3 regions of the Ruegeria sp. CH11 genome follow, and region 3 is predicted to be linked to each of the others. Evidence: riboswitches for the same ligand, from Rfam matches in the RefSeq annotation. Region 3 holds a riboswitch; each other region holds the start of a gene.
What was found. A riboswitch is a leader RNA that binds a small molecule or an ion and turns the genes downstream of it on or off. The one in region 3 is predicted to bind cobalamin.
Positions count from the first base shown of each region.

Region 1: linked by a shared signal. The riboswitch ahead of ACR0LX_RS06995 (DUF4198 domain-containing protein) and the one ahead of ACR0LX_RS19020 (DUF1636 family protein) in region 3 are both predicted to bind cobalamin.
Region 2: linked by a shared signal. The riboswitch ahead of ACR0LX_RS20765 (hypothetical protein) and the one ahead of ACR0LX_RS19020 (DUF1636 family protein) in region 3 are both predicted to bind cobalamin.

Region 1 covers NZ_JBQFQX010000003.1:224,144-233,950, forward strand. Annotated here, with positions in the region: gene ACR0LX_RS06975 (CHASE2 domain-containing protein) at 1-543, opposite strand, end outside; gene ACR0LX_RS06980 (FecR family protein) at 589-1,428, opposite strand; tRNA gene ACR0LX_RS06985 (tRNA-Ser) at 2,060-2,149, shown strand; gene ACR0LX_RS06990 (nuclear transport factor 2 family protein) at 2,256-3,014, opposite strand; cobalamin riboswitch at 3,153-3,356, shown strand; gene ACR0LX_RS06995 (DUF4198 domain-containing protein) at 3,488-4,273, shown strand; gene cbiM (cobalt transporter CbiM) at 4,280-4,891, shown strand; gene ACR0LX_RS07005 (cobalt ABC transporter permease) at 4,888-5,475, shown strand; gene cbiQ (cobalt ECF transporter T component CbiQ) at 5,475-6,257, shown strand; gene ACR0LX_RS07015 (energy-coupling factor ABC transporter ATP-binding protein) at 6,254-6,904, shown strand; gene ACR0LX_RS07020 (zinc ABC transporter substrate-binding protein) at 7,019-8,158, shown strand; gene ACR0LX_RS07025 (CobW family GTP-binding protein) at 8,330-9,466, shown strand; gene ACR0LX_RS07030 (GTP-binding protein) at 9,459-9,807, shown strand, end outside.
Region 2 covers NZ_JBQFQX010000021.1:39,885-49,691, forward strand. Annotated here, with positions in the region: gene ACR0LX_RS20730 (chloramphenicol phosphotransferase CPT family protein) at 1-178, opposite strand, end outside; gene ACR0LX_RS20735 (SRPBCC family protein) at 218-685, opposite strand; gene nudC (NAD(+) diphosphatase) at 728-1,711, opposite strand; gene ACR0LX_RS20745 (bifunctional 2',3'-cyclic-nucleotide 2'-phosphodiesterase/3'-nucleotidase) at 1,889-3,775, shown strand; RNA gene ffs (signal recognition particle sRNA small type) at 3,815-3,913, shown strand; gene rsgA (ribosome small subunit-dependent GTPase A) at 4,072-5,100, shown strand; gene ACR0LX_RS20760 (alpha/beta hydrolase family protein) at 5,131-5,991, opposite strand; cobalamin riboswitch at 6,156-6,377, shown strand; gene ACR0LX_RS20765 (hypothetical protein) at 6,469-6,876, shown strand; gene ACR0LX_RS20770 (protein-tyrosine phosphatase family protein) at 6,879-7,382, opposite strand; gene ACR0LX_RS20775 (DNA polymerase III subunit gamma/tau) at 7,552-9,309, shown strand; gene ACR0LX_RS20780 (YbaB/EbfC family nucleoid-associated protein) at 9,543-9,807, shown strand, end outside.
Region 3 covers NZ_JBQFQX010000016.1:62,531-72,337, forward strand. Annotated here, with positions in the region: gene cobN (cobaltochelatase subunit CobN) at 1-1,987, opposite strand, end outside; gene cobW (cobalamin biosynthesis protein CobW) at 1,991-3,046, opposite strand; gene ACR0LX_RS19020 (DUF1636 family protein) at 3,043-3,423, opposite strand; cobalamin riboswitch at 3,518-3,723, opposite strand; gene ACR0LX_RS19025 (NAD(P)-dependent oxidoreductase) at 3,831-4,826, shown strand; gene ACR0LX_RS19030 (glycosyltransferase family 2 protein) at 4,959-6,581, shown strand; gene dusA (tRNA dihydrouridine(20/20a) synthase DusA) at 6,974-7,981, shown strand; gene ACR0LX_RS19040 (sulfite exporter TauE/SafE family protein) at 8,010-8,834, shown strand; gene ACR0LX_RS19045 (hypothetical protein) at 8,828-9,613, shown strand; gene ACR0LX_RS19050 (SpoIIAA family protein) at 9,651-9,807, shown strand, end outside.

The DNA.
Region 1 (9,807 bases), on a different contig from region 3:
GGCGGCAGGTTGCTCACCGATTTCAACCAGCCCGGCCTTGGGCGTGACGACGGTGCCGCTGTCGGTGGATCGGGCTGCGACTCCCATAACAACAGGCCAATTGGCAACTTCCGCACCGAACACCACATCGTTGTCCAGTAGCCGAGCAGCCCGGTCCGCCCGCAGGACATCCGCCAGCGCAGGGTCCTGCAACAGCCGCGACACGCTATAGCGGTCGGGTTCGGCAAACAGCATGTCAAAGGCAATGGACGCTGCACCATAGTGGCCCAGACGCTCGACCATCTGCGCCAGTTGCGTCCGCGGCCAGGGCCATTGACCCCAAGCCGCCAGAGATCGTTCATCAATATCGACAACCCGCACTGGCAGATCCGGGTCATATGCGCGCGGCGAGACCCTTTGCAAGACATCGAAGTAGATGAAGCGCGACATCTGAACCGGATAGGGGTCCAAAACGCGAATGAAGCAGCCAAACAGGATCAAACCCAGCCCGACCAAGCGAAAACCCAGCCGCCGCGCCAACGAGCCTTTGGCGTTACCCGCCACGCCAAACTCCTGTGGGCAAAGGGGACGAGACAGGTTTCATCGCGGCTATCTCGTTTCGGCCTCGGCTGTAATTCCTCCGGCCGTCGCACTGGCGGACGTACCTGACCCACCCGGTCCATCATCTGAGAGGTTCACCGACACGCTGACGCTACCGGCCGTGGAACTGGCACTCGTCGTCGAGCCAGCCCGCGCCTCGGCACGCGTGGCTGGTGGGTCGGATCGTGTCGGAGCCGAACGGCTTGCCGATCTTGCGCCAGCGGATGATCGGGCCGCTTCGGGTTGCTCTGCTTCTTCGCGCTGACGTGGTTCTTGTGTTTCCGCTCGCACCCGTGGGGCCAGCGCCTCGGTCCCCGAGCATCCGCCGATATTCACCCGCAACGGCGGCAGCAACCGCTGCTGTGCTTGCAGGAATGGAAACCCGCTGGACACAGCCTTGTCGTATTGCGCAGCGCTGACCGGCTGGCCGACCCCCCCGGACGGGCCGGTGGCAAACATGCTGCATTGCGAATCCCCACGACGGCAACCGCCTCGCAGGCTGCACATCTGCACCTCGCCTTCGAGAACCAGCATCGCACTCTGGCTGCCGGACGGTACCCAGATATCGAATGTTGTTCCCCGCACCGCCATCGTGGCTGTTGGCGTTTTGATGGAATAGGCCCGCTTTTTGCTGTTGCCGGAAATAAATCGAAAGCTTCCACCCAAAGCCTGCACCGCAAAGCTTTTGGCCTTGCGATTTCCGCGCAGCATCGACACATCCAGCACCATCTTGGCGTTTGGACCGACGGCAATCTTGGTCTGGTCAACAAAGATCAACTGCACCACACCCGACCGGTTCGTGGTAATCATGTCGCCCGATGCCACATCCATTCCCTTGCGCAGGGTCATGGTCTTTCCGGCACGAACCACTTCGGCGCCAGGCTTGACGCTTAGCACCTTCCCGATTGCGGCTGATACTGACGCCGGTAGCGTCACAATGAATAATGCGAATACAAAAACTTTTACCCAGGCCAAAACCAAGTCCCTTCCCCCAAAGGTTCCCGTTGGGGCGACAAACGCCCCACGCCCGATTTTGCACCTCAGAATGCTTACTTTGTTTGGTCATTTATGTTATAAAATCTGAACAAATATGCACTGAAACAGATATGTTTGGCAAGTATTGGGCCCATTCGGGTCGGTACCCGAGGCCTAATGGGGTCATGGATTCACGGCTGACCTGTCGAAATCGTTCCGAGGCTCGCCAGCATCAACGGTGTTTTGATGAACAATTGGTTGAAGCCGGCGGCTCAATCCGCACACGTCATCGCTGATTCAGCACCAGCCCTCATCACAAGTCCACCAGCCGGCGCGGTTTTCTGTTCGAGATGGTCGGCGTTCACCCGGAATGCACCGCCGCGCACAAATGCAATTCCCGGTGTTTCACCGTAATTTCAACAGGTTCTGCAGATTTGCCAGGATACAGCACAACATGGAAATTTCGCCTTGTATTCCCGCTGCTTGCAAGGATATACCCGTCGGCGGAGACGTGGCCGAGTGGTCGAAGGCGCTCCCCTGCTAAGGGAGTAGGCCCGGAAGGGTCTCGAGGGTTCGAATCCCTTCGTCTCCGCCACCCATCACTTTCACACAATATTCCCGAACTTAACCCGGCCCAATCTACCGGGAGTGTTTCTGTTAAAACGGCGTTTGCGATGTGAGGCACATCCCGTTGTCCGCGTTCAGAATTTTCCGTTGTCGTTTTTCCATTCGCTGCGCGGAGCGATGGTTTCGACTGTGTCCCAATGCTCGGCGATCAGATCATCGTGAACGCGGAACAGGTGATAGAAACTGGTATGAACCCCAGCCTTGCTGCCTTCGCACATGCAAAGGACAAAGTTGCCCTCAGCCAAAACACGATGCAATTTGTGGTGCTGGATCAGCCGCGTACCGTCCTGGACCGCGTCCAATGCGGCGCGAAAGGCGTCCGCTCCGTCGCCCAGTTCGGGGCTGTGCTGGATCAGGTCTGCATGCACGAATGTCGCGAGCAGATCAGTCTGACCTCCAACCAGCACCTGTTCGGCAAACCGGCGCACAAGATCCCGGTTCTGCTCGGTCTTGTCTAAATCCGTGGTGTCCGCGCTGCCGTCCAGCATGCCACGGCCTGACGGGTTCGGGCCTTTGAGGGGTTGGATGTTGTCCCAATGTTCGACCGCCTTGCCATCCTCGAACCGAAACACCTCGAACGCGGCGCGCAGGCTGGAAAAGTCGTATTCGTTATGCGCAAAAGCAAAGTCACCATCTTCGAACACCCTCATGAAAGTGACCCGGGGATTCGTTTTGGCCAACCGCGCGAACAGATTGGCCAAGCCCTCGCTACCTTCATGTGTCTGGGGATTGTGCTGAATGTATCTGGCTTCGTTGACAACGGTTGCGGCTTCGGGATCTCCGGTCTCGATGCCTTTCAACAGCTTTTTGAGCAGGTCTTTTTTCGATGCCATGTCATTTCATCCCGTTCTGGAGGCCTTTGCACGCGAGTCAGATTAGCACCAAACTATGCCTGTGTTCGAAAATAACCTGGGTATCATGCTGTCACTAACCGACTGAATTTTGGTTGACGGACGATACCCGAGTCTGGCATCTGCGGTCGCGTGTCCGGTTCCGGGTTTGCCCGGAGAAAAGGGAATGCGGTGCGGGTTTTGTCAGACAAACGCCCAATGCCGCAACTGCCCCCGCAACTGTAAGCGGCGAGCAGGGCTGACATGCCACTGGGGTTTCCCGGGAAGGCCAGCCCAACGCTTTGACCCGCAAGTCAGGAGACCTGCCGGATGTGCACCCTCGGAAGGGGTGTGTCACCGACGCCGGGGTGTGCGTCGGGTCCGTTGCCCCGAATACGGGAGCAGGCTCGGACCGTCCCGGTGTCAAACAAGAATGCGTGCCGGGGTTGGCACGTCGGGACAAGGAAGAAGACCCCATGAAAAAGCTGCTCTGCACGGCTGCGGTTGCGCTGACTATTCCAGCGATCGCGCAAGCACATTTTCTGCTGGAATACACCACGGACACCATGATTGATGCGCCGGGCGATGTGCCGGTCAAGCTGATCTTCTGGCACCCGTTTGAAAACGGCCGCGTCATGGATCTGGAAAAGCCTCAGGAATTCTATGTGATCCACAATGGCGAAAAGACGGATCTGCTAGAGACGCTGGAGCCTGTGCGCTTCACCAGCCCTGAAAACGAAGGTGCGGCTTTCAAGGGGTCGGTGCCGGTCAAGCGGTCGGGCGACTATGTCATGGTCACGGTGCCTCAGCCTTATTATGAGGAATCCGAGGACATCTATATCCAGCAGATCACCAAGGCGTTCCTGAACCGCAATCAGCTGCCGACCGATTGGATGAACCCCGCCGGTCTGCCGACCGAGATCATCCCGCTGAACAAGCCCTACAACATCGTCGCGGGCTCGACCTTTACCGGTCAGGTTCTGGCCGACGGTCAACCGGTCGCCGGGGCCGAGATCGAGATCGAGTACATGGCAGCAGAGCCGAAAATGGACAGCGCCGCGTCCTCGGATCCGACCGTATCGCCAATGCCCGGCGGCGCCGTTGTCGCGATTTCGGACGCCAATGGCTATTTCTCCTTCGGGGTTCCAAAAGCCGGATACTGGGGATTTGCAGCACTTGGTTCGGGCCCCGCGACCGAGCATGAGGGCAAAGAACTGAGCCAGGATGCGGTGATCTGGATCCGCGCCTGGGATCTGGAGTAACCCCGGATGCACATCGTCGACGGTGCCCTGTCCAACCCGGTTGTGATCGGCGGTGCGGTCGCCGCCGCAGGTGGGATCGCCATCGGGCTGCGGTCGCTTGATCTGGATCGTATCCCCACAGCCGGGGTGCTTTCGGCCAGCTTTTTCGTGGCTTCACTGATTCACGTGCCGATCGGGCCGTCGTCAGTGCATCTGATCCTCAACGGTCTGGCCGGGCTTTTGCTCGGCTGGGCCGCATTTCCGGCCCTGTTCGTGGGCCTGTTGCTGCAGGCGGTGTTCTTTGGCTTTGGCGGGTTGACCGTATTGGGCATCAACACGCTCAACATCGCTTTGCCGGCGGTATTGGCCGGAATGCTGTTCCGGCCACTGATCGGGCGCGGCACGCCTGTGGCCGGTGCAATTTGGGGTGGAGTTGGCGGCGCGTTTGCCATTGCCGCCACGACGATCATGGTTGGCATATCGCTGGCGTTGTCGGGGGATGCATTCCTGCCTGCGGCGAAACTCGTGTTCTTTGCCCATATCCCAGTGATGGTAATCGAGGCGGTGCTGACCGGATTTGCTGTCCTGCTGGCGCGCAAGGTCAAACCCGAGCTATTCGTCACAAGGACAATCGCATGATACGGTTTGCGCTGATCTTTGCCATTTGTTGTGCGCCTTTGCCCGCTTTCGCACATAAGGTGATCGCCGGGGTTTTTGCCTCGGGTGACGCCATCGAAGGAGAGATTGGCTTTTCCAACGGTGACATGGCAACCGATACCGAGGTGATCGTGACTGGTCCGGATGGGTCGGAGCTGGGCCGCACAGTGACCGATGCGGATGGGTTTTTCCTGTTCACGCCGACTACCGCCATAGCGCACACGTTCTATGCCGATCTTGGCGCAGGCCATGTGGCCGAAGTTGTCATGTCGGCGCAGGACGTGGCCGGGATCATGGGCGTTGCAGTCGGCAAGGAAAGCCTCTCCGAGAATAAAGCGGTGTCTGCCGAAGCGATAGCTGGCAATGGGTCGGTGGCATCGCTGACCGACGAAGAACGGCGGCTCATCGCAGAGGCCGTGCGAGACGAAATCCGCCCGCTGCGGCGTGAGATCGCCGCCTATCGCGAACACAACGATTTGCAATCCATACTTGGCGGGATCGGGTACATCTTCGGCCTGTTCGGGGTTGGCTTCTATATAGCCGCCCGGCGAAAGCGGTCTTCCTGATGGCACACGTACTGGGGTCACAGGACAAGGCATTGGCCGGGGCTGTCGGCCCTGAACGGCAGGGAATGATTAGCCCGCTCGATCCTCGCATGCGTATCGTCATGGCCTGTCTGTTTGCGATTGTTGTCGTCGCGTTGTCTTCGCTGGTGGCGCTGACCGCAGCGTTGATGATCGCGCTGTCGCTGCTTGCGGTATCCCGCCTGCCATGGCGCTCGACGTTGAAGCGTATGGCGATGATGGACGGGTTCATCATATTCATGCTGGTGCTGTTGCCGTTTTCCGTGCCCGGCGATCCGATCTTTTCGCTTTGGGGCTTTACCGCCAGTTGGCAGGGCTTTTGGCAGGCCGTCGAAATTGCCCTTACCGCAAATGCGGTGATCCTGGCGCTGATGGTGCTGGTCGGCACGATGGAACCGGTCACGTTGGGCCATGCGCTGCATCGTTTGCGCTGCCCCGAGACGCTGGTGCATCTGCTGATGTTCACGATCCGCTATATCGATGTGCTGCACGAAGAATACCAACGTCTGCGGGCCGCAATGAAAGTGCGTGGCTTTCGGCCCGGTACGAACTGGCACACTTATCGCAGCTTTGGCTATCTGGTCGGAATGATGCTTGTACGGGCCATCGAGCGGTCCGAACGCATTCTTGGCGCGATGAAGTGTCGGGGTTTTTCGGGTCAGATGCTGCTGCTCCAAGACTATTCGCTAACCCGTCGGGACATTGCCTTCGGCCTCGGGCTCGGCGCGCTGTGTCTTGCATTGATCATTGTAGATTTCTCATGACGCTCATCGCGCTGGACAGCATCTGCTTTGCCTATCCCGGACAGGACCCCGTTCTGAATGGGGCCTGCCTGACACTAGACGCCGGTCAGCGACTGTCGCTCACGGGTCCGAACGGGTCCGGCAAATCCACGCTGTTGCGCATTGCGCTCGGGCTACAGCGCCCGTCTTCGGGCACCGTTTCCGTGTTTGGCACCCCCCGCCGCGTAGAGGCGGATTTCCACGAGGTGCGCCGCCATGTCGGCCTTGTGTTTCAGGATCCCGACGATCAATTGTTTTGCCCCACCGTGGCCGAAGACATCGCCTTTGGGCCGCTGAACCTGGGCAAGACAAAGGACGAGGCGATCGCCATCGTGGATCAGGTTCTAAGCGATCTGGATTTGATGCATCTCAGGGACCGGACAACGCACAAGCTGTCGGGTGGGGAAAAGCGCCTGATCACGCTGGCAACGGTTCTTGCGATGAACCCTCAAGCGCTGTTGTTGGATGAGCCGACCAACGCTTTGGACACCAAGAACGAGGCGCGTCTACTTGAAATCCTGCAATCCCTGCCACAGGCGATCCTGCTGGTCAGCCATGCGCCCGCGTTCCGCCAGGCGCTGGCCCCGGACAGGTTGGACTTGCAGGATGGCAAGCTTGTTTCGATGTAACTGCGCCGCCGGTTACACCCCCCGATCGATGCCGATGCCAATCGCTGTCGCTTGTCATGGAAAACCTTATCAGGTAAGGCAACTGTAACGTTATAAGATCACAAGGTGGTTCTCATGTCCAAGAAGCTTGTATCCCTTTCAGTCTCTGCCGCGTTACTGGGTGGCACCGCATTGGCGGATGCACCAAACGTTGCGGTGGACATTGCTCCGGTTCATTCGCTGGTCGCTCGGGTGATGGGTGATGTTGGCGAACCGCATCTCATCGTGCAGCCCGGGGCGTCACCGCATGGATACACCATGCGTCCCTCAAATGCGGATGCGTTGCAAAATGCCGATGTCGTGTTTTGGGTCGGAGAAGACCTGACGCCATGGCTTGAAGGAGCGATCGAAACGTTGGGAAAAAACGCATCGGTCACAGCGCTGCTTGAAGCAGATGGAACCACATTGCTCGACTTCCGGGAAAGTGCGTTGTTCGAAGCCCACGACCACGGGGACGATGACCACGACGATCATGGTGATGAGAATCATGACGATCACGACGACCATGGGGATGACGATCACGCGGATCATGATGACCACGGTGATGAAGATCATGCGGACCACGACGACCACGATCACGATGAACATGGCGACGAAGACCACGCGGATCATGATGATGAAAAGCATGCAGATCACGACGATCACGGACATGATGACCACGATGATCCTGATGACCACGCCGGGCACGATGATCATAACCATGGCGACCATGATCCACATGCGTGGCTTTCACCGGCGAATGCAGGCACTTGGTTGAATGTGATCGCCTCTCAGCTTTCCGCAGCGGATCCCGACAATGCAGGTGCCTACTTTGCAAACGCTGCGGCAGCGCGCGAGGAATTGGAAGCTCTGTCCGGAGAGATCAAGGCGACACTGGATCCGGTGCGCGGAGGGAACTTCATCGTGTTCCACGATGCATACCAGTATTTTGAGAACGACTTCGACTTTCCGGCAGCCGGAGCGATTTCCCTAAGTGATGCGACAGCCCCCAGCCCTGCGCGGATTGCCGAGATCCAGGGACGCATTCACGAGGAAGGCGTAAACTGTGTTCTGGCTGAGCCTCAGTTCAATCCAGGCCTTGTGGCAACTGTTCTCGAAGGCACCGAGGCGACTACGGGCGTGATCGATCCCCTGGGCGCCGAGCTTGAACCGGGGGCGGACCTCTATCCGCAATTGATCCGCAACATGGCGAATACGCTGGCAGAATGCCTGTAAACCAAACATTGGACACACCGGCCGCCCAACGCGAAGCGACCGGTGTGTATCGTCGCGGGTACTCCGTCGGACATTTGTTGCGCTGATCATTTCTGACCCCGCCTGAACCGATCTGGACAGCCCAGTCAATTTACCTTATTTATGTAATGTTATTACATTATAAGGCTTGCAATGTTCATGTCTCATGCCTCGAATTCCCAGCCGGACCCTTCTGAGGACCCGCGCATCCCGGTGACGCTGCTTACCGGGTTCCTGGGCGCTGGGAAGACAACGCTGCTCAATCAGGTGCTTTCCGATCCCTCGTCGGGGCCGGTCGCCGTCATCGTGAACGAGTTTGGCGAGGCCGGGCTGGACCATGATCTGATCGAGTCAGTGGATGGTGACGTCATGCTGATGTCTTCGGGCTGCCTGTGCTGCTCGATCAGGGGCGACTTGTCGGACACCTTCGTCAAATTGCTTGCACGCCGCGACGAAGGGCTGCTGACGTTTGACCGCGTGGTGATCGAAACCACCGGATTGGCCGATCCCGGGCCGATCCTACAGACACTGCTGGTGGATCCGTACCTGGCCCGCAACACACGCATGGATGGTATCGTTACGGTTGTTGATGCCGTGAACGGACCTGCCACTTTGGATGCCCAGTTTGAAGCGGTATCGCAGGTCGCGATGGCCGATCTGATCTTGCTGAGCAAGACAGACCTTGTTCCGCGCGCCGCGACGCAGACCATTGCCCACCGGTTGCGCGGGCTGAATCCGACCGCTTACATCATTGGCAAGCTGGGTTCCGATTTTGCCGCAAACCGGATGTGGAACCTGACGGGCATGCGGGATAATGCCGAGCAACAGGATGCCCTATCGTGGACAACGCCCAAACCAACTGATGACCCTTTCAGCAATCTGTCAGGGATACTGCCGGGCAAAGCCGCAAACCCCGTAACAACCTCTGAGTTTCGCTGTCACGACACCGACATAACGTCGATTTCGATCGTGCTGGAAGACGCATTGGGTGATGCAGTGTTCGACAAGTGGTTTGACACACTGATTGCCTACAAAGGCCGCGATATTCTGCGCGTAAAAGGTATTCTGTTTCTCGAAGGGATCGATACGCCTTTTGCCTTTCACGGCGTGCAGCACATATTCGACCCGCCCGTTCCGCTGAAGAACTGGACCGGCGAAGACAGGCGCACCCGTATCGTATTGATCGGCCGCAATCTGGACCGGTCGGAAATACAGAGCAGCCTTGATCTGCTGCGAGAAACACACCCCACCAACACCCAAAATTCTACGGAGTTGCAAGGCAATGACTGATACCCGACTTCCCGTTACCGTCCTTTCCGGATTTCTCGGCGCTGGCAAAACCACATTGCTCAACCGCGTCCTGAACAACCGCGAGGGGCGCCGCGTGGCCGTCATCGTCAACGACATGTCCGAAGTCAACATCGACGCGGACCTTGTGCGCGCCGATACCGAACTGTCGCGCACGGACGAAACTCTGGTCGAGATGTCGAACGGGTGTATCTGCTGTACTCTACGTGATGACCTGCTGCAGGAGGTTCGTCGCCTGGCCGAGGATGGCCGATTTGACTATCTGCTGATCGAGTCCACCGGCATTTCCGAACCGCTACCCGTTGCTGCCACCTTCGATTTCC
Region 2 (9,807 bases), on a different contig from region 3:
GCGACTGACGCCAATCAAATGCGCCGCTGCGAAACCGATCCATCGGAAGAACGCCTGAATCGCGCAAGTGATCAATGGAGACATGCCAGAACGGCACCTCAATCTTGCTTTGCAACGCCCGGGCCAGCGTGGTTTTGCCGCTGCTTGATGCGCCGTGCAAGAATATCACCTGAGCCATTGGGAAACCTCTGGATCCAATTGCGCCAAACCGGGTGCCTTACATACCGTGCCGATACCTGTCTTCCATTTCGCCAGCAAAATCGCTCAGCCGGGACTGGAACTGCCGTCTCAGGCGCGACTGCCCCAGCTTAATTGATTGCAGCAGCAACCGCGCGGGCAACGTCTTAGCGGCAAGCGACATGGTCAGATTCAGCCGCGTCTGGCGTTTCGACAAGGCCAGCAGCTCGACCTTGGTGACACCGACCATCCCTTTGCTGGTTGCCTGAAACTGCATCAGGCCCGGATCTTCACGGTCGGTCATCTCAATTGTGACCTCGCGTGGTTTGCCCCGGATATTGAAGCGGGTTTCCCAGATCATGCCTACATCGGCGGTGCCCGACCCCGCCATGCGCCGCACATCGGCACCCCGCCGTACGGCCATGCGCTCGAACCGGTCAAAATCCGAGACCATCGCGAATACGACGTCGATCGGGGCTTCGATGTCTTCCTGCGCTGAAAATTGCATTTCTGTCTGTCTTCTTTGCCCTATTCCCAGTCCAGTTTTGCGTCAGTCCAGACTGTCCGCAAGCCAGTGTTGCAACAGGAAATGGGCAATCGCGCCCTTTCGCGCGGGCAACAGACTGTCATGTTCACCCGCAAACACCTGCATCATTTCGGATTTGGTGACCCACATTGCGTCTTCGATTTCCACCGGATCTATGCGGATTTCGCGAGACAACGCCTGACCTGCGCACCCCATCATCAACGAGGCCGGAAATGGCCAGGGCTGACTGGCCAGATACTGCACGTCACCGACCGGCACGCCGGCTTCTTCCATCACTTCCCTGCGCACGGCGGCCTCCAAGGTCTCACCCGGTTCGACGAACCCCGCCAGCAATGAATACATCCCTTCGGGCCAGCCGGGCGAACGCCCCATAAGCACCGCGTTTCCATGAGTGATCAGCATGATCACCACCGGGTCGGTGCGCGGAAAGTGCTGCGCGCCGCATGCAGGGCAACCGCGTTGCCACCCACCCTGCGATATTTCGCTGGCAGCGCCGCACTTGGCGCAGAACCGATGCGTGTCATGCCACCCGATGACCGCTTTTGCAGTTGCCGCCAGTTCAGCATCGCGCGGCGTCAGCCGGGTCATGATCCGACGCAACTCGGCAAAGACATCGCCTTCGGGCAGGTCGGGATGCTGCTGTTCGGTCTTGTCAACAAAAGCGCCGACATCCGACAGATCGAGCCCCTCGGCCTGCCAGCCCGAAATATCCATCGCAAAGATCGGAGCGTCGTCGCTGTCGCACCCAAGAAAAACCGGAGCCTCAATTGCACCACCGGTCGCGGTTCGGATCACCTCATGCGTCATCGGGACAAACGCAAGACGGTCCAGCGCCGGGCCACACACCAGCACCTTGCCCCGCCACAGCAACAAGCAGCGAGCCGCCGCGCTTTCGCTTGCTTCAGCCAGTTTAGCTGCGTCTCCGCGAATATGGGCCGCACGGTCCAGACCCGAGCCGCCGAATGTCACCTGTTCCGCGCGTTTCATCTCACTGCGTTCCCTCGATATCGGGCTCAAGGGCTGCCACGTCTTGGCCTCTGGCGCAACGCCGTTTCATCAGGCAATATTGATATGCCGCCGAAAGACCGCAGGACCGCCCTTGAAATTGCATTAACTCGTTTTTTAGTGAACACAAAATTACCAAGACAGTCAGAAGCAGAAATTTTGGACAGTACAGAAAGATCGTCGCAGAGCGAAGCTGACCACCCGTTGGCGCGGGTTCGGATTTTGGCCACTTCAGACCTGCATATGAACCTGGTCGGCCACAACTATTACTCCGATCGCCCGGACGTCCGGATCGGATTTACCAGAACCGCGACCCTGATCCGCAAGGCCCAACGCGAGGCTGCGCGGATGGGTGCCCTGACGCTGTTGTTAGACAACGGTGATTGCCTGCAAGGGACACCGTTGGGCGACTTTGCAGCCGACCAGATCGCCGCACCGCACCCATTACCGCTGGCCTTTGCTGCATTGGGCTATGATGCGATCGGTCTGGGGAACCACGACTTTGGCTTTGGGCTGGATTTTCTGAAACGGGTCGCTGATCAATTTAACTGCCCGTTGATCTGCAGCAACATGCGGCTCGACGACGCCTCACCAATCTGGCAAAGCGCGGCGGTCCTGCCCCGCTGCGTGACCCTGAACGGCAAACCCGAACCTCTGAACATCGGCATCCTGTCCGTCCTGCCACCCCAGACCACGCAATGGGAGGCGCACAAACTGAACGGGCAGGTCACGGCCACGGATATTCTGACCTCGGCGCGGGACACCGCCACCGAACTGCGACAACGCGGCGCTGATCTCGTGATCGCTTTGGCACATTCGGGGCTTGGTCCGGCAGAAGCGAAACCCGGTCTGGAAAACGCCGCCATCCCCCTAGCCTCTATGGACGAAATAGATGCGATTATTGCCGGGCACACGCATCTGACATTGCCGGGCTCCGCTCATTATGGGCGGCACCATGTCGACGCGCGAAACGGTCTGGTGCACGGCAAACCCGTGGTCATGCCAGGGTTTGCCGGATCACATCTGGGTGTGATTGATCTGACGCTGACCCGAAAGAACATCTGGCGCATTGTCGACCGCAAGGCAGAGCTGCGCCCGATTCACTCCCCCGCTGACGGGTCCGTGTCAGGCGTGAAAGAAGACCCCGAGATCATGGCTCTGCTGGCCAAAGCGCACGCAGAGACCCGCCAACGCGTGGCCCGCCCGGTGGGCCGGGTGGATCGGTCGCTGCACAGTTATTTTTCCTTTTGTGCGCTAGATCGGGGTTTGCATCTTTTGGCGGCGGCGCAGGCGGCCGCGCTGCGCCCTTACCTGCGGGACAGTCAGCTCGCGGACTTGCCAGTGCTATCCGCCGTCGCCCCCGCAAAGTTCGGTGGCCGGGCCGGGCCAGCTCACTACACCGACGTTCCTGCCGGCGAAATCTCGATCCGCCATGTGGCTGACCTTCAGGTCTTTCCGAATGAACTGCGTGGCCTCTGTGTCAGTGGCGCGCAGGTTCTCGACTGGCTTGAAATGTCTGCGGGCGTCTTCAACCAGCTCTTCCCCGACGCGCCACAAGAGTTGCACGATCCAGACCGCGCGGGTCACAATCTGGATTTACTCTATGGGATTGCCTGCGAGATCGATCTGTCACACCCCGCCCGGTTCGATGCCGAAGGCCAATTGAACGACCCGGCGCATCGCCGTATCCGCATGGCATCGATAAATGGCTTGCCCATCGACCCGAGTCAGAAGTTTGTCGTGGCAACAAACAACTACCGCGCCAATGGCGGCGGCAACTTTCCGATTGCTGGTCGGGCACAAGTTATCCCGATCCCTTCGCTGCCCGTTCAGAACGCACTGATCGACTACATAAAGAACTCGGCGCGGCCTGACCCGCTCGAATCCGCACCACGGCCATATACCTTTTCGCCATTGGGTGGCGCGAAGGCGATTCTGAAGACCGGCCCAAACGCGCGCGCATACATCGCCGAGCTGGCGGAATTCGCCACAAGCGATCTGGGCCTGGATACGGATGGATTTTTGCGCATTCAACTGACGCTGTGACGGGTTGCCATTTTACCGCCAGGCACCTATATCGGCAGTCGAGAGGTTGGCGCGGGCGAGCGCCTCGCCAACCTGGTCAGGTCCGGAAGGAAGCAGCCACAACGAGCCCCGCTTGGGTCGATGTCCAACCTCTCACTTGAACCTTTCAGCCACAGGAGGGCTTTTATGATTGTAGCAAAGACCCTTCGGGCCGCTCGGTTCTGACCTTTCGATCACCGATCGTGGCCTGAACACGTTTCCGACGGATGCGCATACGCCATTCGTCAGGATTGCTGTACCTGAGAACAGGCAGATCAATGGATTTTTCACTTTCGGATCTTGGATGGTCCTCTCACTTTGCCGCGCAACACGCGGTCGATCCCACTTGCGCACCCTATCGCATCACCGGCGTTCACCGGGACCGTCTGATAGGCGTGTCGCCGGAGGGCGAAGCGCCTCTGCTGACACTCAATCGGTCAACAGGTGACTTTGCCGTCGGTGACTGGGTTCTGGTCGACGAGCAGCAACGCGTTCAGCATCTGCTGGACCGCCGCAGTAGTCTGCAGCGCCGCGCCGCCGGAACCGGGGCCGAGGCGCAGCTGATCGCTGCCAATGTCGACGTGCTGTATATTGTCAGCTCTTGCAACGCCGATTTCAACCTGCCCAGACTAGAGCGCTATCTGGCACTGGCCCACCAGGCCGGATGTTACCCGGTGATCGTTCTGACCAAGGCAGACACCTGCGACGAGCCCGCAGACTATGCCCGGCGCGCCGAAACTCTGGGGCCGTTCCTGACGGTTCTGACAGTCGACGCGCGGGACCCCATGGACATCGCGCAAGTGCTGTCCTGGTGTCCTGCCGGGCAGACTGGGGCGCTGGTCGGGTCATCCGGCGTCGGCAAAACGACATTGGCAAACGGCATGACCGGACACAGCGACGCCACCGCTGCCATCCGCGAGGATGACGCACGCGGGCGTCACACCACTACTGCGCGGGCTCTGCGAAGGCTGCGCAACGGCGGCTGGCTGATCGACACCCCAGGTATGCGCGCGCTGCGTTTGCTGGACGCGCAAGACGGCGTTGACGAGGTGTTTTCGGATATCACGGAACTGGCGCAGAATTGCCGGTTCTCGGACTGCCAGCACGTCTCGGAACCCGGTTGCGCTGTGCAGGAGGCGATCGCGGCAGGCGCGCTCGACGAAGACCGGTTGGACCGGTGGCGCAAACTGCGGCGCGAGGATCAGCGCAACTCAGAAACCCTTGCCCAGTCCCGCGCCCGCGACAAGGCGTTTGGCAAGATGGTGCGGTCGGTCATGCAGGACAAGAAGTCCCGCAAGGGTGTCTGACACCCGGGGGCGCCGCCAAGGCGCCCCTGCTTATCTGGCAATCAAACGTGGCCAGAGCGCTGCGTTCTTGCCCGCAAAGACCCCGATATGGCCGATCTCGGACAGGCCGAAATCCTTTGCCGACAACAGATGCCGACGCGCCTCGGGACCGTAGAGGTCCGCAAGCCGCCAGACCGCCTGAGGCGGCACCATCTGGTCATCGTCGAAAGTGAACAGGTCAACCTGCCGACCCGCCTCGGGCCAGTTGGCAGCGGGCAGCCTATGCCCGATATCCGGAACATAGTTCTTTGGCGCAGTACACCAGCGCCGCCACTGCCAATAGACCGGGGCCGGTAAGTCCGTTCCGAACCCGGTCAGCTTGCCCGGCAAATAGCCCAGCGCGCGAGTCGCCAATGGCGCATGGCCGTGCCAGAACAACCACGCCAGCGAGCGATAAGGCCAAGGGTGATCCGACAGCGTCACCAGCCCGGAACAGACACAAATCATGCGATCGATCCGGTCCGCGTCCGGTTGAACCGGCCCCAGCATGGCCCCTACCGAATGCCCGATTGTCCAGTGTTGCGCGTCGGGAAAGCGCCGCCGCATCTCGGCCCGCGCGGAAGGCATGTCAACCAGGGCCCAGTCGGCCATTGTCGTCTTCGAACCCGCCAGCGCTCCCTGCGACGAGAGCCCGAAATCGCGATAGTCGTAGGTCAGGCACGCCATGCCCTGTTCTGCCGCCAGCCAGCGCGCGAAATGGCGGTAATAGTCTCTGGGTACGCCCGTGGCGCTGTTCAGGACAACGACCGTTTCGGGTTCTGACACAGGGCTGTACAACCGCGCCGACAGTTTCGCAGGGCCGGATGCGAATTCGAAATCTTCCGTCAGAACTGCAGTCCGGGTGTCCAGCATCGCCGCCTCCGAAGCTCCTTGCCTTGCTTCTGAACTAAGTAGTTCACTTTGCAGTCCACATGGTCTGATACGCCGAGTCAACACTTTGCCAAGTTGACCAAACGTCCGCCTGCGCAATTTTCCTCGGGCATCTTTCAATCCGCTTGACTCGCACCGGGCTGGCCCGCTAGCGATTGGGCGATGGTTTCCGCGCCCTCAACCGAGGCCGGGATGAAAAGGGAACACGGTGCGGCCCACTCCGGATTGTCCGGAACACGCCAAATCCGCGACTGCCCCCGCAACTGTAAGCGGAAAGCAATGCCGAGATACCACTGGCCGCAAGGCTGGGAAGGGCGGCAAAGCGACGACCCGCAAGTCAGGAGACCTGCCATCAAAACTGAAACCGAAACTCGGGCGGGGTGTCCGGGCAGGGTCAGACCGCCGGTTGCGGTTTCTCCTGATCGATACCCCTCAGCCCACATGTGCGGAGGGCACATCATGATCTGGAAGACCGAAACGCACCAATTTACGGCAACCGTCTGTCAACGCACCGGCAAGACCTGCCCGGCGCTTGCACGTGTGGCACGTGCGCTGGTGCAGTCGATCTCGACCGCGGGGCAGACAACTGCGCGAGATCTGGAAATAGACGGCAGCATCGAACTGGGCCATTGCCCCGACGGGTGCACAGCACGGTTTCGTGCGCAAGCAGACGAAGTCCGCATCTTTTGCGGCACCACCGAGGCAGCCGATATAGACTGTTTGGATGACTATGCTGACCTGATGTTTGGTACCGAATTCACGACATTGCCGTCGGGCGCGATTCCAAATCCGCCTTGTGCGATGCTACAGGCGCTGGCAACCGCACCAAAGGCTCAGGCGGCGACAGAATCGCAGGTCAGAATCTGAGGTCATGAGGCAGCAAGCGCAACAGCTGGCGCGATGGCCCAATGCAACTGGTCATCCGTCTCGACCGCGCAGGGCCGCAGGGCCCGCAGACGCGTCAGGGCGGTATCCGGGTTCTCACCGCATTCCACCATCAGGCGCAGCACGATCATGCCTGACCGCCCGCAGCCACCGCGGCAATGAACGAGTACACGACCCCCGCCTGCCAATGCCTGACGGGCCGAGGCGCTGACCCGTTTCCAGCGTTCGCGGATTTCCGCCGATGGCGCGCCAAAATCCTCGATCGGCAGATGCGCCCAGCGGCTGGCGCGGCTTTGCACGTCGCGTCCAAAGTCGCGCGCGCCATCCTTGATCATCTCGACCTCGGTGGTCATGGAAATCACCAGACCCGGCTGCCATCCGGCGACCATCTCCAGATCGCCGAGATAGTCCCCTCCCCGCCCTGGCATTGAACTTAGCGCAAGCGAGCCGCCGCCCACCTGCAATGCATGGATCACCATCTGAGACATCTTTGCGTTCCCCCCGAAACGTAGATCAGAAAGTCTTACCCCTGGCCTATGAATCGGAGATTTTACCTGCGACGGTCGCGTTTCCAAAACAAAAATCCTGGCGACCCGCTGTGGACGCGGGCGGCGGGGGCCTCTACGCTGCGGTTTGAACGAATCCGACCGAGCAGACATGACCGACACACCCAGCCCCGCCTATCAGGTTCTCGCCCGCAAATATCGCCCGGAAACCTTTGCCGATCTGGTGGGTCAAGACGCCATGGTGCGCACGCTGAAAAACGCGTTTGCGGCGGACAGGATCGCGCAGGCCTTCATCATGACCGGCATCCGGGGAACCGGTAAGACCACAACTGCCCGGATCATCGCCAAGGGCATGAACTGCATCGGACCGGACGGCAATGGCGGCCCAACGACCGAGCCCTGTGGCCAGTGCGAACATTGCACTGCGATCATGGAAGGTCGTCATGTCGACGTGATCGAAATGGACGCCGCCAGCCGCACTGGCGTGAACGACATTCGCGAAATCATCGACAGCGTCCGCTATCGCGCCGCCAGCGCGCGCTACAAGATCTACATCATCGATGAGGTTCACATGCTCTCGACCAGCGCCTTCAACGCGCTGCTCAAGACGCTGGAAGAACCCCCTGCGCATGTAAAGTTCATCTTTGCCACGACTGAAATTCGCAAGGTGCCGGTCACGGTCCTTTCGCGCTGCCAGCGGTTCGACCTGCGCCGGATCGAGCCCGAGGACATGATCGGCCTGCTCAGCAAGATCGCCTCGGCAGAAGGTGCCCAGATCGCCGAAGACGCGCTTGCGCTGATAACCCGCGCCGCCGAGGGCTCGGCCCGCGACGCGACCTCGCTGCTGGATCAGGCAATTTCTCACGGGGCTGGCGAAACCAGTGCCGATCAAGTGCGCGCCATGTTGGGGCTGGCCGACCGGGGCCGGGTGCTGGACCTGATGGACATGATCCTGCGCGGCGATGCGGCGGGCGCGCTGACAGAACTCAGCGCGCAATATGCCGAAGGGGCCGATCCGCTGGCGGTTCTGCGCGATCTGGCCGAGATCACCCATTGGGTCTCGGTCGTCAAGATCACCCCGGATGCCGCCGAAGACCCGACGGTGTCGCCTGACGAGCGTGCGCGTGGGCAACAGATGGCCGAGGCCCTGCCAATGCGGGTGCTGACCCGCATGTGGCAAATGCTACTCAAAGCTCTGGAAGAGGTTTCAGCCGCGCCCAACGCCATGATGGCCGCCGAGATGGCCGTGATCCGCCTGACCCATGTGGCGGACCTGCCCAGCCCCGAAGAACTGGTCAAAAGATTGCAGGATACCCCACCGCCGCCAAATGGTGGGCCGGGTCGCGGTCTACCGGCCGCCTCGCAGGGTAATATTGCGCCACAGGCAACCGCCCAACCGGCTCTGACAGCCGCACCACGCGGAGCCACAGGCGCGCCTTCAGCCGCTTTGGCGCAGGACGTACAGACCGCCCTGGCGCGCTATCCGACCTTCGAGCACGTGGTCGAACTGATCCGATCGAACCGGGACGTCAAACTGCTGGTCGAGGTCGAGAACGGCGTCCGTCTGGTCTCGTACCAACCGGGCCGGATCGAGTTCACCCCGGCCGAGCAAGCACCGACCGACCTGGCCCCCCGTCTCGGATCGGCCCTGCAACGCTGGACCGGGAACCGCTGGGCCGTGTCGATTGTCTCGGAAGGCCAGGCCCCGACCATCGCGGAACTCCGCGACGCGGCCGAGCTCGCCCTGCGCACTGAAGCCGAAGAACACCCTTTGGTACAGGCCGTTTTGGCCCAGTTTCCAAAGGCGCGGATCACCAAGATCGAAACCCCCGAACAACGCGCGGCACAGGTCGAAACCGAAGCTCTGCCCGAAGTCGAAGACGAATGGGACCCGTTCGAGGAGGATTAAGACTCCGCTCTGACACCTGAAGCCCTCCCGCACCTGCCACGGGCCATCGGCTTGCGCCGATACCCCTGAGCAGCTTTGGGCCCGGCCCGCGCAGGCACAGCCTGCGCGGGCCGGGCCCAACGAGAGGAAAGACCCACCAAAGACATTGGCGACAGGCGGGAGCAGCCTCTCCCCTTGTGCCCGACGAATGCCATCCGTATTTAGGCTGCAAACAGATCTACAGGAGAATACCGATGCTCAAAGGACTCGGCGGTCTGGGCGACATGGCCAAGATGATGAAATCCGCGCAGGATTTGCAGACCAAGATGACCGATATGCAGGAAGAGCTGAACACCATCATGGTCGTCGGCGAATCCGGCGCCGGGCTGGTCAAGGCGACGGCCACCGCCAAAGGCGAATTGAAAGGTCTCGACATCGATCCGTCGATCTTCAATGGCGACGACAAAGAAGTGGTCGAAGACCTGATCCTCGCCGCGATCAAGGACGCGCAGACCAAAG
Region 3 (9,807 bases):
CAAAGCGGTCGATGCGCGTGATCGCCTCGGCGGTGCAGGTGGCCTGATCGAGCCCAAGATCACGTTCCAGACCAATGGCCTGCGCCTCGTCCCGAATATCCTCTTGCAAACGGTCGCGGCGTTTGGGGTCAAGGCCATCGGCGTTCGAAAACTCATCCAGCAGCGATTCCAGCCGTACCATGCGGTCGGGTGTGCCGCTTTCCTTCAATGCCGGAGGGATATGGCCCAGCGTGACAGCTCCGATCCGGCGTTTGGCCTGCGCGGCCTCGCCGGGGTCGTTGACGATAAAGGGGTAGATCAACGGCAGATCGCGGATCAGCGCCTCGGGCCAGCACTCGGCGGACAGAGCGACCGATTTGCCGGGCAGCCATTCCAGCGTACCATGCGCGCCGATATGGATCAGCGCATCCGCGCGCAGGCTTTCGCGCAGCCACAGGTAGAAGGCCACATAGCTGTGGCGCGGTGTGCGGGACAGGTCGTGATAGTCGTCATCGCGCAGCTCGGGCGTGCCACGTTCGGGCTGCAGCGCGATCAGCGCCTTGCCGCGGCGCAGGGCGATAAAATGGAAGGCGTCATCGGAGAAAGAAGGATCGTTCGAAGGCTCACCCCAAACGGCCCACAAGTCTGCGCGTAATTGCTTGGGTAGGTTGGCCGATGCTTCAAGATAGTCGTGTAGAGACCATGAAATCCGCGCGTCCAAAAGCGTTTCAGCAATCGGTTCGGCAGGCGCGGTATCATAGCCTTCGCATTGCAGATCGGCCAGCATTGCCTCGGCCGACGCCAACGCATCCAGACCCACCGCGTGGGCCATCTGCCAATCCTTGCCGGGGTAGGTGGACAGCACCAGAGCGGGCACCTGATCCGCCTTGGGCTTGTCTTGCAAGTTCAGCCAACCGATCACGCGATCAATGATCGCCTCGATCCGCTCGGGTTCGGCGCGGTGGGCAAAGCGGGAATATTCCAGATGCGGATCGCGTTTGCCCGGTTCTTTGAACGATGCAATGCCTGCCGAAATGCGACCGTCGACCTCTGGCAGCACCACATGCATGGCGAGGTCGGCAGGCGACAGGCCACGTTCCGCCTCGGCCCATGCCTTGCGGCGCGACGTGGCCAGCGCGACCTGAAACACTGGCACAATGGCAGCGTCCAGAGGCGAGGTGCCCGACGCGCCCTTTCCCGAGAACGAGGTCGCATTGATGATTGCCGACGGGTTCATCGCAACCACCTGTTCACGCAGCCAGTCTGCGGCTGCTGGCGCTTTGAGGGATGGTGCGAACAAGCCAATCGCTTCGAGCCCGCGCGCGCGTAAGCTGCGGATCAGGGCCGCGACCGGGGCGGTATCGGCGGAGGTCAAATAGGCCCGATAGAAGGTCACAAGGATGCGCCTTGCGTCGCCCGAGAACGCCTTGTCCGCCGGGATGACACCGCGATCCGGGCACCATGCGCCGCAGTCGGGTATGGTTTTCGCACCCATCACCGGCCCGGCGTACAACCCCGCAGCCAAGGCCATCTGCGCCAGGGCGGCCTGTGCCGCGACTTCTCCTCCGGTGTCGCACAGATGCGCCAGACGTCGCAGGGTAGAGACGGGCAGCGTGGAATAGTCGTCCAGCCGTGTATCCTCACGCCCATCGGCGGGCAGAACGGCCAGAGCAATGCCTTTTGCCTGCGCCAAGGCCAGAACCTGCTGCAAGCCATAGGCCCAATAGGGCACGCCCCCGATCAGACGGATCAGGATGCCCTGGGCACCTTCCAAGGTCTGTTCGACATAGGTATCGACAGATAGCGGGTGTTTCAGTGCCGTCAGGTTGGCCAGCCGCAGCGTCGGCATCCGTCCCTCGGGACCACCTCCGCGATGCCAGCCCGCCGCGAAAGCACCAAGGTCGCTGTCGGAAAAAGACAGCACCACCAAATCCGCCGGGCTCTGGCCCAGATCGGTCGGGGTCTCGGTTTCGTCGAGCCCGTGGCTTTCGCGGAAGACGACGTGCATGACTTACTCGGCGGCCTCTGGAACACCCACGAGGATATCGCGGATTTCGGCTTCCTTGATGTCGTCATGCTCGGCAATGACAACCAGACGCGAGCGGCGGTCTTCGCCCGGCTCCCACAGGCGGTCATATTGGTGACGAACGCGGGCACCAACGGCCTGCACCAGCAGGCGCATCGGTTTGCCCTGAACGGCGGCATAGCCTTTGACGCGCAATATGTTCAGTTCCTTGGCCAGACGTTCGATATTGGCAACCAGAGCTGCCGGATCAGACTGTTCGGGCAGTTCGACAATGATGCTTTCGAAATCGTCATGCTCGTGATCGTGGTGACCGTCGTGATGGCTGGGTCGTGCCGCCATATCATCCTCTGCGGCCGCTTCCAGACCCAAAACAACGCGGACATCCACAGCACCTTCAGCCACTTCGACCACGGGCAACGGACGGGGCGCTTCGGCTGCGATGATCGCTTTGGCTTTGGCAACGCCTTCAGGGCCGGCCAGATCGGGCTTTGTCAGCAGGATAATGTCGGCGCAGGAAATCTGATCCTCGAACACCTCGGACAGAGGCGTTTCATGGTCGATCGAGTCGTCAGCCAGACGCTGAGCGTCCACCGCCGCCACATTCGGCGCAAAGCGTCCGGCGGCGACCGCCTCGGCGTCAGCCAAAGCGATCACGCCATCAACGGTGATTTTCGAGCGGATATCCGGCCAATCGAAGGCTTTCAGCAGCGGCTTGGGCAGGGCCAGCCCCGAAGTTTCGATCAGGATGTGATCGGGGCGCGGCTCGAGCGCCATCAGCGCCTCGATCGTGGGGATGAAATCATCGGCAACGGTGCAGCAGATGCAGCCATTGGCCAGTTCCATGATGTTTTCCGCCGGGCAATCCGGGATGGCGCAGGATTTCAGGATGTCGCCATCCACGCCCACATCGCCAAATTCGTTGACGACCACAGCCAGACGCTTGCCCTGCGGATTCTGCATCAGATGCTTGACCAGCGTGGTTTTTCCCGCGCCAAGAAAGCCGGTGATCACAGTCACGGGGAGTTTTTCGAGATTGCTCATTTCAGGGCTCCATTAGGGGGAATGCGGGCCGCACAGTTTTTGCGGAAATGTTCGGGGCGTTCGCGCCATTTGACCAGACCGTCTTCGGTCGCGAGGTATTTGGTCGCGCCGTCAACGATCACATCAACATGATCGGTTTCGTTCAGATGTTCATAGACGAAGGTCCAGCGATCCGGGCCACCACGCAGCACGATCGAACACCCTTCGTTACAATTCGACAGGCATTCGACAGCTTTCAGGGTGATGCCCTCGGGCAGGCCAGCCTGTTCTAGCGCTTGATGCAGCAATGTGCCGGGGCGCTGTGCGTCATCTTCAACGGGCAGCCCGCGACGGCAGGTGGTGCAAACCAACAGTTCGACCGGAGCGGTCTCGGTCATGTCTCTCATCCCCCCAAATCCTCTTCGTGGGGGACGGGGTTTCATGCGGGCCACGTATTGCGACATGGACCCGACACCGGAACACCCCGTCCGGTTTCAACTTCGGGTGTTGGCAGGTCTCCCGGCTTGCGGATGTCAGAGGGTCACTCTGGCAGGTGTCCCGCCTTCCCGGCCATAAGGCCAGTGGCATTGGGCACCTTCTCCGGTCACGGTCGCGGGGGCGGCTGCGTTTGACGGAAAAACCGCTGACGCATTCCCTTTTCATCTGCTGCTGCAGACACCAACGGATCGGACATGCGGCACCAGCGGGCGCGTTGTCAAGCGTGTCGCGCTCACGGATTGCACAGGGTGATGAAAAACGACCTGCCAGCGTCGTTCGGCGGCATGATTTGCGTTGGTACATCGTGCTGCCATGGACGAGAAATTCGAATGCGGAGTATCGGACTATGAAAGTAGGGTTCATTGGCCTTGGAAATGTTGGCGGAAAGCTTTCGGGCTCGCTGCTGCGCAACGGGATCGATCTGACGGTTCATGATCTGAACGTGGATCTGGTCGCCGAGTTTGTGGCCAAAGGGGCCAAAGCGGCCGAAAGCCCAGCGCAACTGATGCGTGACTGCGACGCGGTCATTACCTGTCTGCCTTCGCCCGCTGCCTCGGATGCGGTGATGCAGGAGATGCTGCCCGAGGTCGGACCGGGCAAAATCTGGATGGAGATGTCCACCACAGATGAGGCCGAGGTCAAGCGTCTGGGCGCAATGGTGATCGAACAGGGCGGTGCTGCGGTGGATTGCCCGGTTTCGGGGGGCTGTCATCGGGCCGCGACGGGCAATATCTCGATCTTTGCAGGCTGTGATCGCGAGACATTCGAACGCATCCTGCCGTTTCTGACCACGATGGGGCGGCGCATCCTGCATACGGGCGAGCTGGGCTCGGCCTCGGTCCTGAAAGTGATGACAAATTATCTTGCTACCGCCAATCTGATCACCTGCGCCGAAGCTTTGGTCACCGCCAAGGCCGCCGGAATGGACCTGAACACGACCTACGAAGCGATCAAGATCTCGTCGGGCACCTCGTTCGTGCACGAAACCGAAAGCCAGGTCATACTCAATGGCTCGCGCGATATCTCATTCACGATGGATCTTGTGAAAAAGGATATCGGCCTGTTTCAAGAGGTTGCCGACCGGGCCGGAGTTCCCCTTGAAATCAACCCCTTGATGATCAAGATCTTCGAAGACGGCATCGCCCGGTTTGGTGACCGCGAGCTTTCGCCGAATATCATCAAGCGACTGGAAGAGGCGACTGGCCTGGACATTCGCGCACCCGGATTTCCGGCCGAGATGGCCGATGATGAACCCGAAGAGCCAGGCTATGAGGTCGTTCCGGCGAACCGGCAGGCTGTCTGAGGGCGGCGCGCTTTCGTTGTTCGTGGTCCAACCCAGGCGCCTTTGGGCTGCCTTCCGGGTTGGACAAAAACTTAAGGCTATTTTAAACACATAACCAATAGTCCGTAAGTGGCACAGGCAAGCGAGCGTAATATGACGGATGAGACCTTTCTCATCGTGACAACGATGAAGAACGAAGGACCTTTCATGATCGATTGGGTGGCCTATAACCGCTCGATCGGATTCGATGACATTCTGATCTATACCAATGATTGCTCGGACGGAACCGCAGCCATCGCCGACCGCCTGCAAGAATTGGGCTGGGCCCATCACGAACGCAACCCTGTCAGCCCCAAGGAAAAGCCACAGACGGTTGCGTTTTCCAAAGCCCGACGCCACCCTAGCTATCTGGCCTCGGACTGGATACTCAGCCTGGATGTCGACGAATACATCAACATTCGCGTCCCCGGCGGAGATATCCGCAGTTTCGTTCGCGCCAGTGGTGATGCCGATGCGATCTCGATGTGTTGGCGCATGTTCGGGCAGGGGGGGCAGCGAGAGTTCGTGGACCGCCCCGTGCCCGAGACCTTTTTTCACGCAGCGCCAGAGCACAAATATCCGCATCAGAAGGCGAAGGGTTTCAAGACGCTGTTCCGCAACAATGGCAAGTTCAACCGGTTCCGCGCCCACAGGCCACGGATCGACGAGCAGCACGCGCCCAACCCCGAGGCACCTTATGAAAACGTACTGTGGCGCGATGCGGGCGGGAACGAGTATCCCGCCGATCAGGTCAAATGGCGCGCTTGGCGCGGGTTCAGCCACGAATATGCGCGTATCCATCACTACGCCGTTCGCAGCACCGACAGCTTTCTGGTAAAACGTGATCGTGGCCGCACCAACCACATCAGCCAGGATCAGGGGCTGGATTATTGGAACATGATGAACCACAACAATGTCGAGGATCGCTCGATCCTGGGGCATATGCCTGGCATGCACGAGATGCGTGCAAAGATGATGGCCGATGAAAAGCTTGTCGAACTTCACGAACGCGCCTGCAACTGGCACAGAACCAAGGCCGGAAAGCTCAGGCGGCGCGCGGATTGGACCGATTTTGTTACGGCGCTGCAAACCCCGCTGGACGAGCCGGAAAAGGCCGCTGAACCGGTCGCGGACCCTGTCACCGCACCCGTGCGACGCGGCAAGCGCGCCATGCAACGCGAGCGCAAGGACGGCTTGCGCCGCGAGTTGCTGGAACTGATGCCAAAGGGCAAGCTGAGCATCGAGATCGGCGTCTGGAAGGGCGAATTTTCCGAGATCCTGCTGGAAGGGTTGCAACCGTCCAAGCTGGTTCTCATCGACCCCTGGGGCGTTCAGGAAGACTCGGGCGATGGCGTCTCGCTTGCCGGAGCGCGCAGCAAGAAAGACATGGATCGCATCTACGAATCCGTTAAGGAAAAGTACCGCGATGAGATTGCCTTGGGTAAGGTTTCAGTAATCCGCGATTTTTCGGTCCCGGCGATGGACCAGTTCAAGAATGGAAGTATCGGTTTTGCCTATGTGGACGGCGACCATTCCTACGAGGGCGTCAAGGCCGATCTGAAGGCGATCCTGCCCAAGATGATGGTCGGCGGCGTCATCATGCTGGACGATTATCACCGTAAGGGATGGTGGAAAGACGGTGTCATGCGCGCTTTCCACGAGTTTTTGGGTGAGAATTCGGCAGATGTACGCCTCAAGGCGATTAAAGGCGCGCAGGTCGCGGTGCAAAAGATCTAGGTCTCTTCCGGCTTTGAAATGATCCAGAACGAGCGGCAATGCACAGAGGTCAAGCCAGGACGCTCATTGGATTTTTTCGATATCGTCCAATATGGGCGTTGGTTTACGCTTACACATTTGGCGTTATGAACATGGAAACCTGCGACACCTTGATTGCGGCTTGCTTCAGGAATGAGCGGTCGGGCTTGACTGCCGATTACTGTGGTTCAGCCAGATACCGAGGGCGGGTCGCACACATGGATGATTAGGCCCGCAGACCGGGCGGTGTTCTGTCGGTTCAGTTGTGCTACACGGTAGCAACTCAGAATCGAAAACCGCCAAATGTCCTGGCAATACGATCGGATACCCCGGAACGTCATGCTAAGCGGAAATTTGGGGGCGAGGTTAATATATTGAAAAATAACGTGAAAAATTCTTCACGCCTTTCGGTGGCGCCGATGATGGACTGGACCGACCGCCATTGTCGCTTCTTTCATCGCCTGCTCAGCGCGCAGAGTTTGCTGTACACCGAGATGGTGACAGCGCCTGCGCTGGTGCGGGGCGGGGCGGTGCATTTGCTGGACTACAACCCGCAGGAACATCCCGTGGCATTGCAATTGGGGGGATCTGATCCGCAGGAATTGGCGCGGGCTGCCCGACTGGGGGGCGAGGCGGGGTATGATGAGATCAACCTGAACTGCGGATGCCCTTCTGATCGGGTTCAGTCGGGCACGTTTGGGGCCGTTCTGATGAAAGAGCCAGAGCGCGTCGCCGATTGTGTCAGTGCGATGCGCGAGGCGGTTGACGTCGAGGTGACTGTCAAATGCCGGATCGGCGTGGACGATCAGGACCCTGCCAAGGTGCTGCCTGACTTTCTGGGCAAAATCCAGGCGGCTGGGTGTGCGCGGGTCACCATCCACGCGCGCAAGGCGTGGCTGCAAGGGCTCAGCCCCAAGGAAAACCGGGATATCCCACCGTTGGACTATGACCTTGTTCACCGGATGAAGGCCGAATTCCCTGATCTTCATGTTTCGATCAACGGGGGCATAACCACGCTCGCGCAGGCCCGCGCGCATCTTCAGGCAGGGTTGGACGGGGTTATGATCGGGCGTGCCGCCTATCATCAGCCAGCTGAGGTTCTGGCCGATGCGGACCGACAGATCTTTGGTGCGGGAGGCAGTGTCGACCCCGTCGATGTCGTGTACCAGATGGTGCCCTATATCGAACGTCACCTTGCCAAAGGTGGGCGGTTGCATCAGATCACCCGGCATATGCTGGGTTTGTTCGCAGGGCGTCCCGGCGCGCGTGGCTGGCGTCGCGCGCTGTCCGAGGGTGCCGTGCAAGAGAATGCTGGCCCCGAAGTGATGTTGCGTGCTTTGGAAAGCGTGGTGCCTCTGTCGCAGGTGGACAGGGCGGTGTAGGACGGCCCCCGGCCGGGATGGGAGACGAATGCCCGAGACGATGTTGCTGGCCCAGATGCTGGGCCTTTTGCTTGTGATCGGCGCTTTTGCCGGGGTTTTGGCCGGGTTGCTTGGCGTTGGCGGAGGCATCGTTCTGGTGCCTGCATTTTTCTATGCCTTTCAGACGCTTGGGTATGGTGGCCCGCAGCTGATGCAGATGTGTCTGGCGACATCGCTGGCAACGATCATCGTCACCTCGGTTCGATCGGTGATGAGCCACAACAAAAAGGGCGCGGTGGATTGGGACATCCTGCGCAGTTGGGGGCCGGGGATTGCTGTTGGGGCGGTCATAGGCGTCCTTGTCGCGTCATATCTGCGGACCGAAGTGTTGCAGGCTCTGTTTGGCGTGCTGGGCATGGTCATCGGCGCATATCTGGGGCTGGGCAGGTCAGAATGGCGCTTGGGCGATGCGATGCCGAAAGGTTTGCGCCGGGGCGTCCTGTCGCCGTCGGTTGGGTTTTTGTCGGTGCTGATGGGTATCGGCGGTGGCAGCTTTGGTGTGCCGCTGATGAGCCTTTACAACACGCCGATCCACCGGGCGGTGGCGACCGCTGCGGGGTTTGGCGTGATCATCGCCGTGCCATCGGTGCTGGGTTTTCTGTTTCTGTCCATCGCGCCCGAGCATCGCCCGCCGCTGACTGTTGGTGCCGTGAACCTTGCGGCGTTTGGGATCGTAATCGCGATGACGATAACCACGGCCCCGTGGGGGGTGAAACTTGCGCACGCAATGGACCCCAAGCCGCTACGTCGTGTGTTTGCAGTGTTCTTGACGCTGGTCGCGCTGAACATGCTGCGCAAGGCACTGGGATGGTAGATGCGTTTCAGCAGAAGGGCTGGGCGACTTTCGAGCATGATCCGGCTTTAGCCCGCTGGGTGGCGCAGGTGCTGCCTGTCGCACGGGCATCAGTGACTGATCCCCGGAATGCTGCCTGGCACGATTGCGAAGGCACGTGGTTCATAGGCGTCGACGCGCTGGATAACGACGCCGACGGTCGGGTGGACGGCTCGCAACCTTTGTCCGGACTTGCGCTGGATTTCGTCACCGGGCTGTATGGCCGGATTGCACTGCACAAAGCTCAGGTTTCGGTGATCTACCCAGGCTATCCCAAACCGCGACGCGGTGAGAGCGACGCGGCTGCCCGCTACCGCGTACGACGCGATGCGGCTCATGTAGATGGGCTGAAGCCAACCGGGCCTGACCGCAGGCGGCACGTGGATGAACCACATGCCTGGGTTCTGGGCATACCGCTGACCGAGGCCAGTACCGATGCCGCACCATTGGTGGTGTGGGAGGGCAGCCATAGGATTCTGGGCGACGCGTTTCGGCAGGCTCTGGTCGGCATCGTGCCGGGCGCTCTGGACCGGACCGATCTGACAGAGATTTACAAGGCTGCGCGTCAGCAGGCATTTGAACGCTGTCCGCGCGTCGAACTGCCTGCCAGGCCGGGCGAGGCTTATGTGCTGCATCGCCATAGCCTGCACGGGGTTGCCCCGTGGGGTGCGGAGGCCAGCGCCGGGCCTGACGGACGGATGATCGCCTATTTCCGCCCCGAGATGCCGGGCGGAGTGGCCCAATGGATCGAATCCCCGTAACCTCCTGCCATTGCTAGGATTCGGAAGGTTATTTTGGATGATTACGGTACAAACAAATTCCGACGGCGCGCTTATTGAGGTCGAGCTGTCTGGCGAAGTGACTAGCGCCGATTACGCAAACACTCTGGTGCCCGCGATCGAAGCTGCGCTTGCGGAACACGATGCGGTGCGTCTGCTGGCCATCGTGACCCCCG